DNA from 2 places in the Komagataeibacter ossonobensis genome. Region 1 is predicted to be linked to the other one. Evidence: predicted binding sites of a transcription regulator. Region 1 holds the regulator's gene; the other holds the start of a gene.

Region 1 (6,616 bases):
AAAACGTTGCAGGCGGCGGCCCATGCCCATGGGCCGGATCAGGCGGATGTGATTGACCACAACCTGATGTTCGGCGGCACGAACGCATGGCGTTTTGCGACCGACCCGTTCTATGCCAACGGCTTCGTGCCCACCGTGGCGCAATTACTGGAACGGATCATGACCGGGCGTTAACGCGATCATGAAACCTGTGGAAAAGGCCGGTTGTCCTAAGGGCACCGGCCTTTTTTCATCATGATCGGGAATGATGAAAGTTTTTGGGTGCCGCCTTTTTTCAAAAAGGCGGCGTGCTTTGAAGCTTTTTCTTTATGCTGTCGCGGGCAGGCAGGCATCGCGGAACAGCGCAAATGCCAGTGCGCGGTGACTGATGGTGTTCTTTTCCACATCCGTCATGTCGGCAAAGCTGCGGGTGCCGCTGCCGGGGGCGAAGATGGGGTCATAGCCATGGCCGTTTTCCCCATGCGGCGGCCAGATGACATGGCCGTCAATGCGTCCTTCAAAGGTTTCGGCCCGCCCGTCTGGCCATGCAAGGCACAGGACGGAAATGAACCATGCGCTGCGGTCCGGGTTATCCCCCATCTGGTCATGGATGCGGCGCATGGCGTCAGGATAATCCTTGTTCGGGCCAGCCCAGCGGGCGGAGAAAATGCCCGGCGCGCCATCCAGCGCCGCGACACAGAAACCCGAATCATCAGCCAGTGCGGGCAGGTTGGCGGCTTTTGCTGCCGCAGCGGCCTTGATGGCGGCGTTGCCGGTAAAGCTGTCGGCGGTTTCCTCCGGCTCGGGCAGCGACAGGTCTCCGGCGGAGACGACACGGATGCCGTATCCCGCAAGCAGGGCCGCGAATTCCGCGATCTTGCCCCGGTTATGGGTGGCCAGAACCAGTGTGTCGCCACGGTTCAGGCGGGTGGGGGATGTGTTCATGCCTTTAATGCCTCTTCCACGATGGCGGTCTGGATACGGAACAGTTCAGCCGTGCCGGTGCGGGCAAGCCGCATGAGGGTATTGAACTGCGCTTCGGTAAAGGGATCCTTTTCCGCCGTACCCTGAATTTCCACGATGCCGCCATCGGCGGTCAGGACAAAATTGGCGTCGGCGCTCGCCGTGCTGTCTTCCCTGTAGTCCAGGTCCAGAACCGGGCCGTCATCCGTCAGCCCGCACGATATGGCTGCGACCTGTCCCTTGATCGGCAGGGCGGGCAGGGTGCCGTCGCGTACCAGTTTTTCCAGCGCCAGGCGCAGGGCCACCCACGCCCCGGTAATCGCGGCGCAGCGCGTGCCGCCATCGGCGTTCAGCACGTCGCAATCCACCGTGACCGAGATTTCGCCCAGTGCCTTCAGGTCTACCACCGCGCGCAGGGCACGGGCGATCAGACGCTGGATTTCCTGTGTACGGCCGGTCTGCTTCCCACGTGCGGCCTCGCGCTGGCCCCGGCTGTGGGTGGCGCGCGGCAGCATGCCGTATTCCGCCGTGACCCAGCCCTGCCCCTTGCCGCGCAGGAAGGAGGGCACGCGCGTTTCCACCGTGGCGGCGCACAGGACTTCGGTCCCGCCCATGCGGATCAGGGCGGACCCTTCGGCATGGTGGGCGAAGCCGGGCTGGATGAAGACGGGACGCAGGGCGTCAATGGCACGGCCGGATGGGCGCATGGGCGTAAAACTCCGCAAGGTAATGGGGCGGCATAGCCTGCAACCCGTCCCGATTTCCAGTCCCGCGTGGGCAGGACGCGGCAGGATCTGCTATGATGGGGACGCGGATGGTCCGCATGGTGAATGGATACGTGCAACACGGGAGGCATGGCGATGGAAAACCGGCCACAGGTATCACAGCCCGCCCTGCTGTCCGGGCTTGATGCGCGTTCTGCCGCGATCCTGCGTGAGATCGTGGAGCAGTATGTCGAAACGGGCGAACCGATGGGGTCGCGCACCCTGTCGCAGCGCCTGCCGCTGTCGCTTTCTCCCGCCACGATTCGCAATGTGATGGCGGACCTGACCGATGCGGGGCTGCTGTTTTCGCCGCATGCATCGGCAGGGCGGCTGCCCACGGAAAAGGGCGTGCGGCTGTTTGTCGATGGCCTGCTACAGTTCGGTAACCTGAGCGAGGAGGAGCGTGAAAGCATCGCGGGCATGCTGGACGTAAAGGGCCGTTCGCTGGAGGATACGCTGGCGCAGGCATCGTCCATGCTGTCGGGCCTGTCATCGGCGGCGGGGCTGGTCATGGCCCCCAAGAGTGATGGCACCACCATCAAGCATATCGAATTCGTGGCGCTGGGTCCGGGGCGCGCACTGGTCATTCTGGTCAGCGCGGATGGGCAGGTGGAAAACCGCGTGATCGAGACCCCGCCCGGCCTGCCGCCATCCGCACTGGTGGAGGCGGGCAATTACCTCAACGCCCACCTGTCGGGCCAGACGCTGGACCGCCTGCGCGAGACGGTCAGCACCGACATGACGGCCAACCGCAACGAACTGGACCACCTGACGGCGGAAGTGGTGGAAAGCGGGCTGGCAACATGGAGCGACGCGGACGAGCGCGGCGGCACCCTGTTCATACGCGGGCAGGGCCGCCTGCTGGCCGATGTGACGGAAATCGAACGCCTGACCACGATCCAGATGCTGTTTGAACGGCTGGAAACACAGGAAACCATGCTGCGCCTGCTGGACCTTGCGCGCGAATCCGAAGGGGTGCGGATCTTCATCGGGGCGGAAAGCGGGCTGTTCGGCATGGCGGGCATGTCGGTGGTGGTGGCCCCCGCACGCACCGATTCCAACCGCATTGTCGGCGCGATTGGCGTGATCGGCCCCACCCGCATCAACTATGCCCGCATCATTCCCGTGGTGGATTACACGGCGCGGGTGATCGGGCGGATGCTGGGCTGAGGCGACGGGATTGCAATGCAACCCACGCCGCCCGCGGTCCTTAATGGGGACACAGACCAGCCACACGCACCCGGCGCCCACGCAGGCGCATGGTCGCCCAACGCGCAAGGAGAATGGCATGTTCACGCCCGATGCAAGGCAGTCCGGATCGTTCATGATTGGTGGTGACCTGGAGGTCACGCGGCTTGGCTTTGGCGCCATGCGCATTACGGGAAAGGGCATATGGGGTGAACCCGCCGACCGGGCTGCGGCACTGGCCACCCTGCGGCGCCTGCCGGAACTGGGCATCAACTTCGTCGATACGGCAGATGCGTACGGCCCGTTTGTCAGCGAGGACCTGATCCGCGAGGCGCTGCATCCCTACACGGACACCATCATCGCCACCAAGGGCGGCCATACACGCCACGGTCCCGATATCTGGAAACCGGTTGGCAACCCCGATTACCTGCGGCAGTGCGTGCTGATGAGCATGCGCAGGCTGGGGGTCGAACGCATCGACCTGTGGCAGTTGCACCGCGTGGGGCCTGACTGCACGCCTGAACGGCAGTTCGAGGCCATTGCCGCCATGCGCGCGCAGGGGCTGATCCGCCATGTCGGCCTGTCGGAAGTCACGGTGGAGATGATCGAACGCGCGCGGCTGTATTTCCCTGTCGCCACGGTCCAGAACCGCTTCAACCTCGTCAACCGCTATTCCGAAGACGTGCTGGATTACTGCACGAAGGAAAATATCGGCTTCATCCCGTGGGCGCCGCTGGCGGCGGGCAGCCTGACCAGAGGGGACACGCTGCTGACCCGCCTGGCCAGCGAGAAGGGCGTGCAGCCCGGACAGATCGCGCTGGCGTGGCTGCTGCGCCGTGCGCCGGTCATGCTGCCCATTCCCGGCACCAGCAGTCCCGACCATCTGGCCGATAACGCCGCTGCCACCGCCATTGAACTGAGCCATGAGGAATTCCAGCAGCTTGATAATGATGGGCGCGCGGAATGGGCCAGCCGTAACGGCGCGTAAGCGGCCGGCACGCCAACAGGGCGGCGGATCGGGGGCGACGGCGGCGGCGGACAATGCTAGACAGGGGTCTCGACACACAACCGCCCCTTTCTTTCCCTATTGGATACCGGATGACGCTTGCTGACGGATCAGGCCGTGATGGCCGGATTGATGGACCCTCACGCCCCGGCGCTGGCGGCCCGCGCCGCCCGCGTTACCGCATGGTGCGCTGGCTGGCGGGCAGCGCGCTTGCCGTCCTGCTGCTGGGTGGCGGTGGGGCGGCCCTTCTGGCATGGGGGGAATATGAACGCCTGAGCGAGGGCCTGCCCACGGTTGACGGCCTGCGTACCTACCAGCCCCCGGTCATGAGCCGCCTGTATTCGGGCGATGATCAGGTCATGGCGGAACTGGCGGCGGAACGGCGCATATTCGTGCCCTACAGCGCCATACCCGAACGTGTGCGCGATGCCTTCCTTGCGGCGGAAGACCAGAAATTCTTCACCCATGGCGGTGTTGATCCGATGGCCATCGCGCGCGCGGGCCTGACCGACATGATGATGCACGGGACAAAGCACCGTCCCATCGGGGCGTCCACCATCACGCAGCAGGTCGCGCGCATCATGCTGCTGGGGTCGAATGCGGTCTCCATCGACCGCAAGATCAAGGAAGCACTGCTGGCCATGCGGCTGGAGCAGACGCTGAGCAAGGAACAGATCCTCGAGATCTACCTGAACGAAATCTACCTTGGCGAAGGGGCCTACGGCATCGGGGCTGCGGCCCAGACCTATTTCAACAAGCCGCTGGACCAGCTGGACAATGCCGAGGCCGCCTTCCTTGGCGCGCTGCCCAAGTCGCCCACCAACTATAATCCCCACCGCTTCGTGCAGGCGGCGACCAACCGGCGCAACTGGGTGCTGGACCGCATGGCGGACCTGAAGGTCATCACGCCCGAGGAAGCGCGCACGGCCCAGCAGGAGCCGCTGGTGCCCGCCAACTTTACCCGGCCCGGCCCGGTCCCCGGTTCCGAATGGTTTGCCGAGGAAGTGCGCCGGGAACTGATCGAACGCTACGGCATCGGCACCACGATGGAAGGCGGGCTGTCGGTTCATACCTCGCTCGATTCCCATCTGCAGCAGGTGGCCACGACCGCCCTGCGTGACGGGCTGTTGCGTTATGATCGCGCGCATGGTGGCTGGCGTGGCGCGTTCACGCATATCGATGCAGCGGATGCCAGCGGCGACTGGGCCAATGCGCTGGCCCATGTCACAGCACCCGCCGCCATGCTGGAACAGTGGCGGGTCGCAGTTGTGCTGTCCGCCACCACCGGGCGCGTGGGCTGGCTGGAGGGGCATGATCCCGTCATTCCCCATACCGGTGAACTGCTGGCACGTGACCGGACATGGATGCGCACCGGCAAGGGATTGCAGGAAGGTGACGTGATCCTGATCGAACCGCAGGCCGATGGCGGCGGCGTTGCCGTGCGGCAGGTGCCGCGCGTGGAAGGTGCGCTGGCCACGGTGGACGTGCATACCGGGCGCGTCATGGCCATGGTGGGGGGCTGGTCGTTCAGGGAATCACAGTTCAACCGTGCAACGCAGGCGGCGCGCCAGCCGGGGTCGTCGTTCAAGCCCTTCGTCTATCTGGCGGCGATGGAGCAGGGGATTTCCCCTTCGCAGAAATTCGATGACTCCCCCGTCAGCTATGGCGAATGGCATCCCAACAATTATGAAAAGGATTTCTGGGGCCCGACCACGCTGCATGATGCGCTGCGGGAATCACGCAACCTGGTCACCATCCGCCTTGCCGCACAGATCGGCATGAAACCGGTGGCCGATCTGGCGCAGAAGCTTGGCCTTGTCCATTCCATGCCGCTGGTGCTGCCAGCAGCCCTGGGGGCGGTGGAAACCACCGTCATGCGTGAAGCCGCCGCCTATGCCACCATCGCCAATGGCGGCAGGCTGGTCATGCCCACCCTGGTGGATGACATCAAGGACCGTAACGGCAACGTCGTATGGCGCCCCGATGGCATAACGTGGAAGGCCGGCAGCATGGCCACCGATGGCCCGCAGATGGAGGATACCCGGCCGCAGGTTGTCTCGGCCACGTCCGCCAGCCAGATCGTGGCGATGATGCAGGACGTGGTGCGCCGCGGCACCGGCGTGCGCGCGGGCGCGGGCATTGACCGGCCCATCGCGGGCAAGACCGGCACCAGTCAGGATTTCAATGACGCATGGTTCGCGGGCTTTTCCCCCGATCTGGTGACGGTGGTGTGGATCGGGTTCGATACCCCGCAGTCCCTGGGCAAGAACGAGACCGGCGGCGTGATCGCCGGCCCGATCTGGAACCAGGTGATGAAGGCGGCGCTGGCCACCCGCCCGCGCCTTGATTTCCGCGTGCCCGAGGGGGTACAGCTGGCCCGTTACGATACCGGGATGGGCATGGCGATCGACGCCTTCAAGCCCGGACAGGTGCCGGGGGTCAGTGTTGACCTTGGCGCGGGTTCGGGCATGGCGCTGACGGCGGCGGATACCGGTGCTGAAAACATGCCTGATTCCGAAACCGACATGGGTACCATGCCGGGCAGCCCGGCGGTGGCGGGGGATGGCAGCACATCAGCAGGCCATCCCGTCGCACCGTCCGGCCCCGCCGCATCCCAGCCTTCCGGGGGTGACATTGGCATGGGTGGCCTGTATTGACGCCCGTTATGCCGGGCGGCCGCGCGCATGCCCGCATTGTTTACCGTTGAGCGAGGAGC
Region 2 (6,616 bases), on a different contig from region 1:
AAGCAACCTGTACCGTTCATGGGACTGTTCCGTGGTGGGCATGACCAACATGCCCGAAGCCAAGCTGGCCCGCGAAGCCGAGATCTGTTACGCCACCGTCGCCATGGTCACGGATTACGATTGCTGGCACGACGATCATGACAGCGTGACGGTGGATGCCGTGGTCAAGGTCATGCAGGAAAACGCCAGTCGTGCCCGCGCCCTTGTCCGTTCGGTCATCCCGAAGCTGGGTGCGAAGCGTGGCCCCTGTTACGCGGGATGTGACCGCGCGCTGGAACACGCCATCATCACGGTACCCGACAAACGCGACCCGGCCCTGCTGAAGAAGCTGGAAGCCGTTGCGGGTCGCGTGCTGAACCGGGTCTGACCTGAAAAAGTCATAAAAGCCTTCAGGTGCCGCCTTTTTCCAAAAAGCTGTACCAGGAACGTTTATCTTTTGAAGAAGCGCCCATGCCGGAAGGCATGGGCGTTTTTTTATGCGGGCTGTATTACAGCCAGTGTTCAAAAAAGCTCAGCGTGCGCTGCATGGCCAGCGTGGCGGCCGCTTCGTTATAGGAAGGGCGATCGGTGCAGCCGAAGCCGTGATCGGCCCCTTCATACGTGAAAATCTCGATATCTTCATGTGCGGCACGGATGGCGTCCACCTCATCGGCGGGGATATGCGCGTCGTCCGCGCCGAAATGCAGTTGTACCGGGCAGTTGGGTACCTGGTTGCGGGTCTGGGCAATGCCGCCGCCATACCATGCCACCGCCGCCGCGAACGCTTTGGTATGGCACGCCGCCTCCCATGCCAGCTTCCCGCCCCAGCAGAAGCCGACAATCCCCTTCTTTTCCGTTGGTAGCATCTCCGCCGCCGCGACAAGGTCCTTCAGCGTATCGGCCTGTGCAATCTCGCTGCGCAGTTTCAGGCCTTCGTGCATGCCGGCATCGTCATAGGGCAGGATGGCGTCGCGCTTCACACGGTCAAACAGGGCTGGCGCAATCGCCTGATAGCCTTCTGCCGCAAGGGAATCGCATACGGCGCGGATATAGGGCGTGATCCCGAATATTTCCTGCACCACCACAACGCAGCGCGCGGCATCCGGCCGGCCAGCCCGGTAGGCGGAAAACGTGTGTCCGTCCGCCGCTGTAACGGTGATGACTGCGCCCATGCCTTTACTCCATTCGTTCCTTCGTTGCCCGCCACACAATGATGCCGTGCCCTTCCGCGTCAATATGAAACCCGCGTGATGAGACGGTTTATGAGAATTTTTCCCTGTTGTCCCGGTCTGGAACGGGGCAGGCGCCGGTGTTCTGGCAGTGCCCCGAACGGCTGCCGGGAATCGGTGCGCGCATTCATCATGCGCTGGGGTGACGGCTGGGCTTCCACTTTTGACGGGGTTGGATTGTTTCTTTTAACTATTTGATATTAAACAACAAAGTTTCGATATCCCGCTTTGTTGTCTTCGGGGTGCGAATTATGCGCACCTGGTCTCGTCCCGCTTCTTGACACCTGTCGGGGGGCTTCCTATCTGGTTCTTAGCACTCTCATGAGGGGAGTGCTAACGCGATGCGGCCTGGCGCGCGCGCCAACCGGTGGCGTTGCTTGATTCAAGGGCGTTACCTTTTAAGAGATTTGGAGCGATCCATGACGAAATTTCGTCCCCTGCATGACCGTGTGGTCGTCCGTCGCCTCAAGAGCGAGGAAAAAACGGCAGGTGGTATCATCATCCCTGAGACCGCCAAGGAAAAGCCGATGGAAGGCGAGGTGATCTCGGTGGGCGCAGGTGCCCGTAACGAACAGGGGCAGATTGTTCCCCTCGACGTGAAGGCGGGTGACCGCGTCCTGTTCGGCAAGTGGTCGGGCACGGAAGTGACGATCGACGGTGAAGAACTGCTGATCATGAAGGAAAGCGACATCATGGGCGTGGTCGCCTGACCCACCCGGCGCTTTCCTGACCGAGTAACCTTTTAAACTTTCCATATCGGAGAAGAAGAAAATGGCAGCCAAGGACGTAAAGTTCGGCGGTGAAGCCCGCCAGCGCATGCTGCGTGGCGTGGACATTCTTGCAGACGCGGTAAAGGTGACGCTGGGCCCGAAGGGTCGCAACGTTGTCCTGGACAAGAGCTTCGGCGCACCGCGCATCACTAAGGACGGTGTCTCCGTCGCCAAGGAAATCGAACTGGCCGACAAGTTCGAGAACATGGGCGCGCAGATGGTCCGTGAGGTCGCATCCAAGACCAACGACATCGCAGGCGACGGCACCACCACGGCGACCGTGCTGGCGCAGGCCATCGTGCGTGAAGGTGCCAAGGCTGTTGCCGCCGGCATGAACCCGATGGACCTCAAGCGCGGCATCGACAAGGCCGTTGGCGTTGTCATTGAAGAGCTGAAGAAGAACGCGAAGAAGATCACGACCCCGGCCGAGACGGCACAGGTCGGCACGATTTCCGCCAATGGCGAAAAGGAAATCGGCGAGATGATCTCGCAGGCCATGCAGAAGGTCGGCTCCGAAGGCGTCATCACGGTGGAAGAGGCCAAGGGCCTGCACACCGAGCTGGACGTGGTCGAGGGCATGCAGTTCGACCGTGGCTACATCTCCCCGTATTTCGTGACGAATGCGGAAAAGATGACCGTCGATCTGGACAGCCCCTACATCCTGATCCACGAAAAGAAGCTGTCCTCGCTGCAGCCGATCCTGCCGCTGCTTGAAGCGGTCGTGCAGTCCGGCCGTCCGCTGCTGATCATTGCGGAAGATGTTGATGGCGAAGCGCTGGCGACCCTGGTGGTCAACAAGCTGCGTGGTGGCCTGAAGATCGCCGCCGTCAAGGCGCCGGGCTTCGGTGACCGTCGCAAGGCCATGCTGGAAGACATCGCGATTCTGACCGGTGGCCAGGTCATCAGCGAAGACCTCGGCATCAAGCTGGAAAGCGTTACGCTGGACATGCTGGGCACCGCGAAGAAGGTGCACATCGACAAGGAAAACACCACCATTGTCGAAGGCGCTGGCAACACGGACGGCATCAAGGGCCGTTGCAGCCAGATCCGCGCGCAGATCGAGGAAACCACCTCCGACTACGACCGTGAAAAGCTGCAGGAACGCCTGGCGAAGCTGGCAGGCGGCGTTGCCGTGATCCGCGTCGGTGGCTCCACCGAGATCGAGGTGAAGGAACGCAAGGACCGCGTTGACGACGCCCTGCACGCGACCCGTGCGGCGGTTGAGGAAGGCATCGTCCCCGGTGGTGGCACGGCACTGGCCCGCGCATCGACCAAGCTGGGTGGCCTGCACTTCCATAACGACGACCAGCGCGTCGGTGCGGACATCATCCGCAAGGCCCTGCAGGCTCCGCTGCGCCAGATCGCCCACAATGCGGGTGAAGATGGAGCGGTCATCGCCGGCAAGGTTCTGGAAAACGACACCTACACCTATGGTTTCGATGCCCAGATCGGCGACTACAAGGACCTGGTGGAAGCCGGCATCATCGATCCGATGAAGGTTGTCCGCACGGCGCTGCAGGATGCGGCATCGGTTGCCGGCCTGCTGATCACCACCGAAGCGATGGTGGCCGAGCGTCCGGAAAAGAAGGCCCCCGCAATGCCGGAAGGTGGCATGGGTGGTATGGGCGGCATGGGCGGTATGGATTTCTGATCCGGCCGGGCATGTCATGGTCCCCGCGCATGCGGGGGCCAGCGCCACGAAAAAAGGGGGAAGGGCCAGTGGTCCTTCCCCCTTTTTTTCGTACACATGGCTGGGATGTGCGCACCGGGCATGTCAGGATGATTTGACACGGGCGGTCATTTCATGCTGCCCCTAGTGAGCACGAACGACGTGAAAGTGGCAGGGTGTTTTCCGGATGCCCCGTTTTTTTCATGGCCGTAAAGGCACGCGCCCGGATTGCCGGTATTAGGACCGGCAAGGATGGCGCTGGAGAAGAGACTGGCTATGGCTACCGGAAAAGTAAAATGGTTCAACGCAACCAAGGGTTTTGGCTTCATCATGCCTGATGATGGCGGCAAGGACGTGTTTGTGCACATCACCGCGGTGCAGGCCGCCGGCCTGCGTGGCCTGAACGAGGATCAGGCTGTCAGCTACGACATCGCCATGGAACGTGGCAAGGCCGCCGCGACCAACCTCAAGGCGCTCTGACGCCCTGCCCCCCGTAGCAGGGCGGCCCAGGGGGGGAGTCATGATCAGGAAAGCTGGTCCACGGATGTATCCTGCGCCTGCAGGAAGGCTGTGATCTCCCTTGCCGCGGCACTCAGGCCAAGGCGGCGGACCGCCACCCCTTCGGGGAAGGCGGACAGAAGGCGTGACGGGGTGCGCCTGTCCAGCAGGACAAATACACCCCTGTCCTGTCGGCTGCGGATCAGGCGCCCGAACGCCTGGCGCAGGCGCAGGCGGGCGATCCTGTCGTCATAGCGCCCCGGTGCGCCACCAGACAGGTGAATGCGCCGTTCACGGTGCAGGATATCGGGACGCGGCCACGGCACGCGCTCGAACGCCACCAGGCGCAGGGCATCGCCCGGCACATCCACCCCATCACGCATCGCATCCGTGCCCAGCAGGCAGGCATTGCGCTCGCTGCGCAGGATGTCGACCAGTGTGGCGTTGTCCATCGGGTCCACATGCTGGGCAAACAGTGGCAGGCCCGCGGCCTCCAGCGGGGTTACGATGCGGCGATAGACTTCGCGCAGCCGCGATATGGCGGTAAACAGCCCCAGCGCGCCCCCGTTCGATGCCATGAACAGCGTGCGGTAGGCTCCTGCCAGCGCCGCCGGGTCATCATGCGCCACATCGGTGATGATGAAGGCGCGACTCTGTTTCGCGTAATCAAACGGGCTTGGAAAAGACGACCGGATTGCGGGGGATGGCAGGTGGATCGCGCCCGAACGGGCTTCGGCTGCGTCCCATGCGCGCTCGGCGCTGTCATTCGCCGTATCTTCCCCTGTTTCATCGCGCAATGTGGCTGATGTGACCAGCACGCCATGGGCAGGCGCCGCCAGCACGCTGGCAAACGGAATGGTCGGGTCCAGCCAGTGGCGGTACAGGCCCACATCCCGCTCGCCAGGGTTCTGGCCTTCGCGCCGGTCCATGCGGATATAGTCGATATATTGCGGCGTCTCGCCTTCCGGCGGCGGCGCGCCTGCCTGCATGGTGCCCAGCATGGCGCACCACCCATCCACGCGCGATAGCGCCCGCCTGCGGATCGAGCGGATGGCGGCGGCAATCCGTTCACGCATGGGGGTGTCCAGCCAGTCCGCTTCGGTCTCCAGCGCTTCATCCAGTCGGGCGATCAGGGTTCGCAGCGGTTCGGCCAGCCGTCGCAGGGCGCGTTCCAGTCCCTGTGCTGCCCCATGCAGGGATTCGGGCATGGGGTGCAGGTCGCATTCGCTGTCGCTGCGGCGACCGCCCCCTTCGGGGCTGCCATGCGTGCGGGCCAGCACCTGCTGGCGCAGTTCATGCAGCAGGACTTCCGACGGGTTGGACAGGACGGGTTCATCCGCTTCCACCGGCGCATCGGCAGGGGCTGCCGTCCTGTTGCCGGGGTCAAGGGCGGCAAGGCGGGCGGACCATCCCGGCGCAGGCAGGGCGCGGGCGGCCATCAGCGCCGTATCCAGTGGCGTCTCGATCCGGGGGATATGCACCAGCAGGTCTTCCAGCCTGCGCCGCAATCCGCGCGCGCGCGACCGTGCGCCTTCCGCCCCCAGCAGCCACCGCCGCAGTTCAGCCGCCTCCAGCCCCGACAGTTCCAGGGCGAAGGCGCTGTCGGCGGCATCGGCGATATGGTGGCCCTCATCCATGATGTAGCGGGTGGGGGTGTTGTCCTCGTTATTGGTGTCCGTCCCGTCCATGGCGTGCCATGCCGCCTGTGACATGACCAGCGCATGGTTGGCGATCACCAGATCCGCCGTGCGGGCGCGGCGGATGGAATGTTCGACCATGCACTGCTGGTAATGCGGGCACGCACCGTGGATGCATTCGCCACGCCGGTCGGCAATGCTGCTCAGCAGGCCGCGGCCGAACAGGTCGGCAAACCATCCGGGCAGGTCACCGCCAAACAGGTCGCCATCACGCGTATGCGCCGTCCACAGCGCCACAAGCGCCAGTCCGATGAAGGACGCGTTTCCCGCCTGCCCACGCGAAAGCGCGATATTCACGCTTTCTTCCATGTTCAGCAGGCACAGGTAGTTCTCCCGTCCCTTGCGCACCACCACATGGCTGCGCCGGATGTCCGGGTCGGGATAGACGCGGGCCAGTTCCGATTCGATCTGGCGCTGCAGGTGGCGGGTATAGGTGCTGACCCATACGGCCCCGCCATTGCGCTGCGCCCAGATGGTGGCGGGGGCGACATAGCCAAGGGTCTTGCCCGTGCCCGTGCCTGCTTCCGCCAGCACCATGTGCGGGTCGCCCTGTGTCGTGCGCGGGGCGAAGGCGCGGGCGGCAACGTGGCTGAAGGCTTCCTGTGCCGGGCGGTGCTCCGCCCCTTCGCCAAGGATGGTGCGCAGGTGGGCGCGCGCTTCCTCCCCCGTGACCGGATGGGCTGCGGGGGCGGGACGGGGTGCGGTTTCTTCCCATTTGGGCAGGCGGGTCCAGACCTTCAGCGCCTCGTTGGGCTGGATCATGCCCGCCGGCAG

The links. Region 1 encodes HrcA, which represses chaperone genes, less so after heat shock. Its sites were predicted from a motif close to GTTNGCACTCNCNNNNNGNGAGTGCNAAC; they were not measured.
Region 2: groES (co-chaperone GroES) is a predicted target of HrcA. The motif match lies at 1,518-1,546, and genes of this name have one in related genera.

The regions. Positions count from the first base shown of each region.
Region 1 is NZ_JBXAYQ010000006.1:78,914-85,529, reverse strand. It holds gene AC1RQ9_RS06665 (NAD(P)H-dependent flavin oxidoreductase) at 1-174, shown strand, start outside; gene rdgB (RdgB/HAM1 family non-canonical purine NTP pyrophosphatase) at 307-924, opposite strand; gene rph (ribonuclease PH) at 921-1,649, opposite strand; gene hrcA (heat-inducible transcriptional repressor HrcA) at 1,797-2,876, shown strand; gene AC1RQ9_RS06645 (aldo/keto reductase) at 2,995-3,882, shown strand; gene AC1RQ9_RS06640 (penicillin-binding protein 1A) at 3,993-6,557, shown strand.
Region 2 is NZ_JBXAYQ010000001.1:397,301-403,916, forward strand. It holds gene AC1RQ9_RS01790 (S-methyl-5'-thioadenosine phosphorylase) at 1-367, shown strand, start outside; gene AC1RQ9_RS01795 (dienelactone hydrolase family protein) at 489-1,151, opposite strand; gene groES (co-chaperone GroES) at 1,628-1,918, shown strand; gene groL (chaperonin GroEL) at 1,980-3,629, shown strand; gene AC1RQ9_RS01810 (cold-shock protein) at 3,924-4,127, shown strand; gene AC1RQ9_RS01815 (ATP-dependent DNA helicase) at 4,172-6,616, opposite strand, start outside.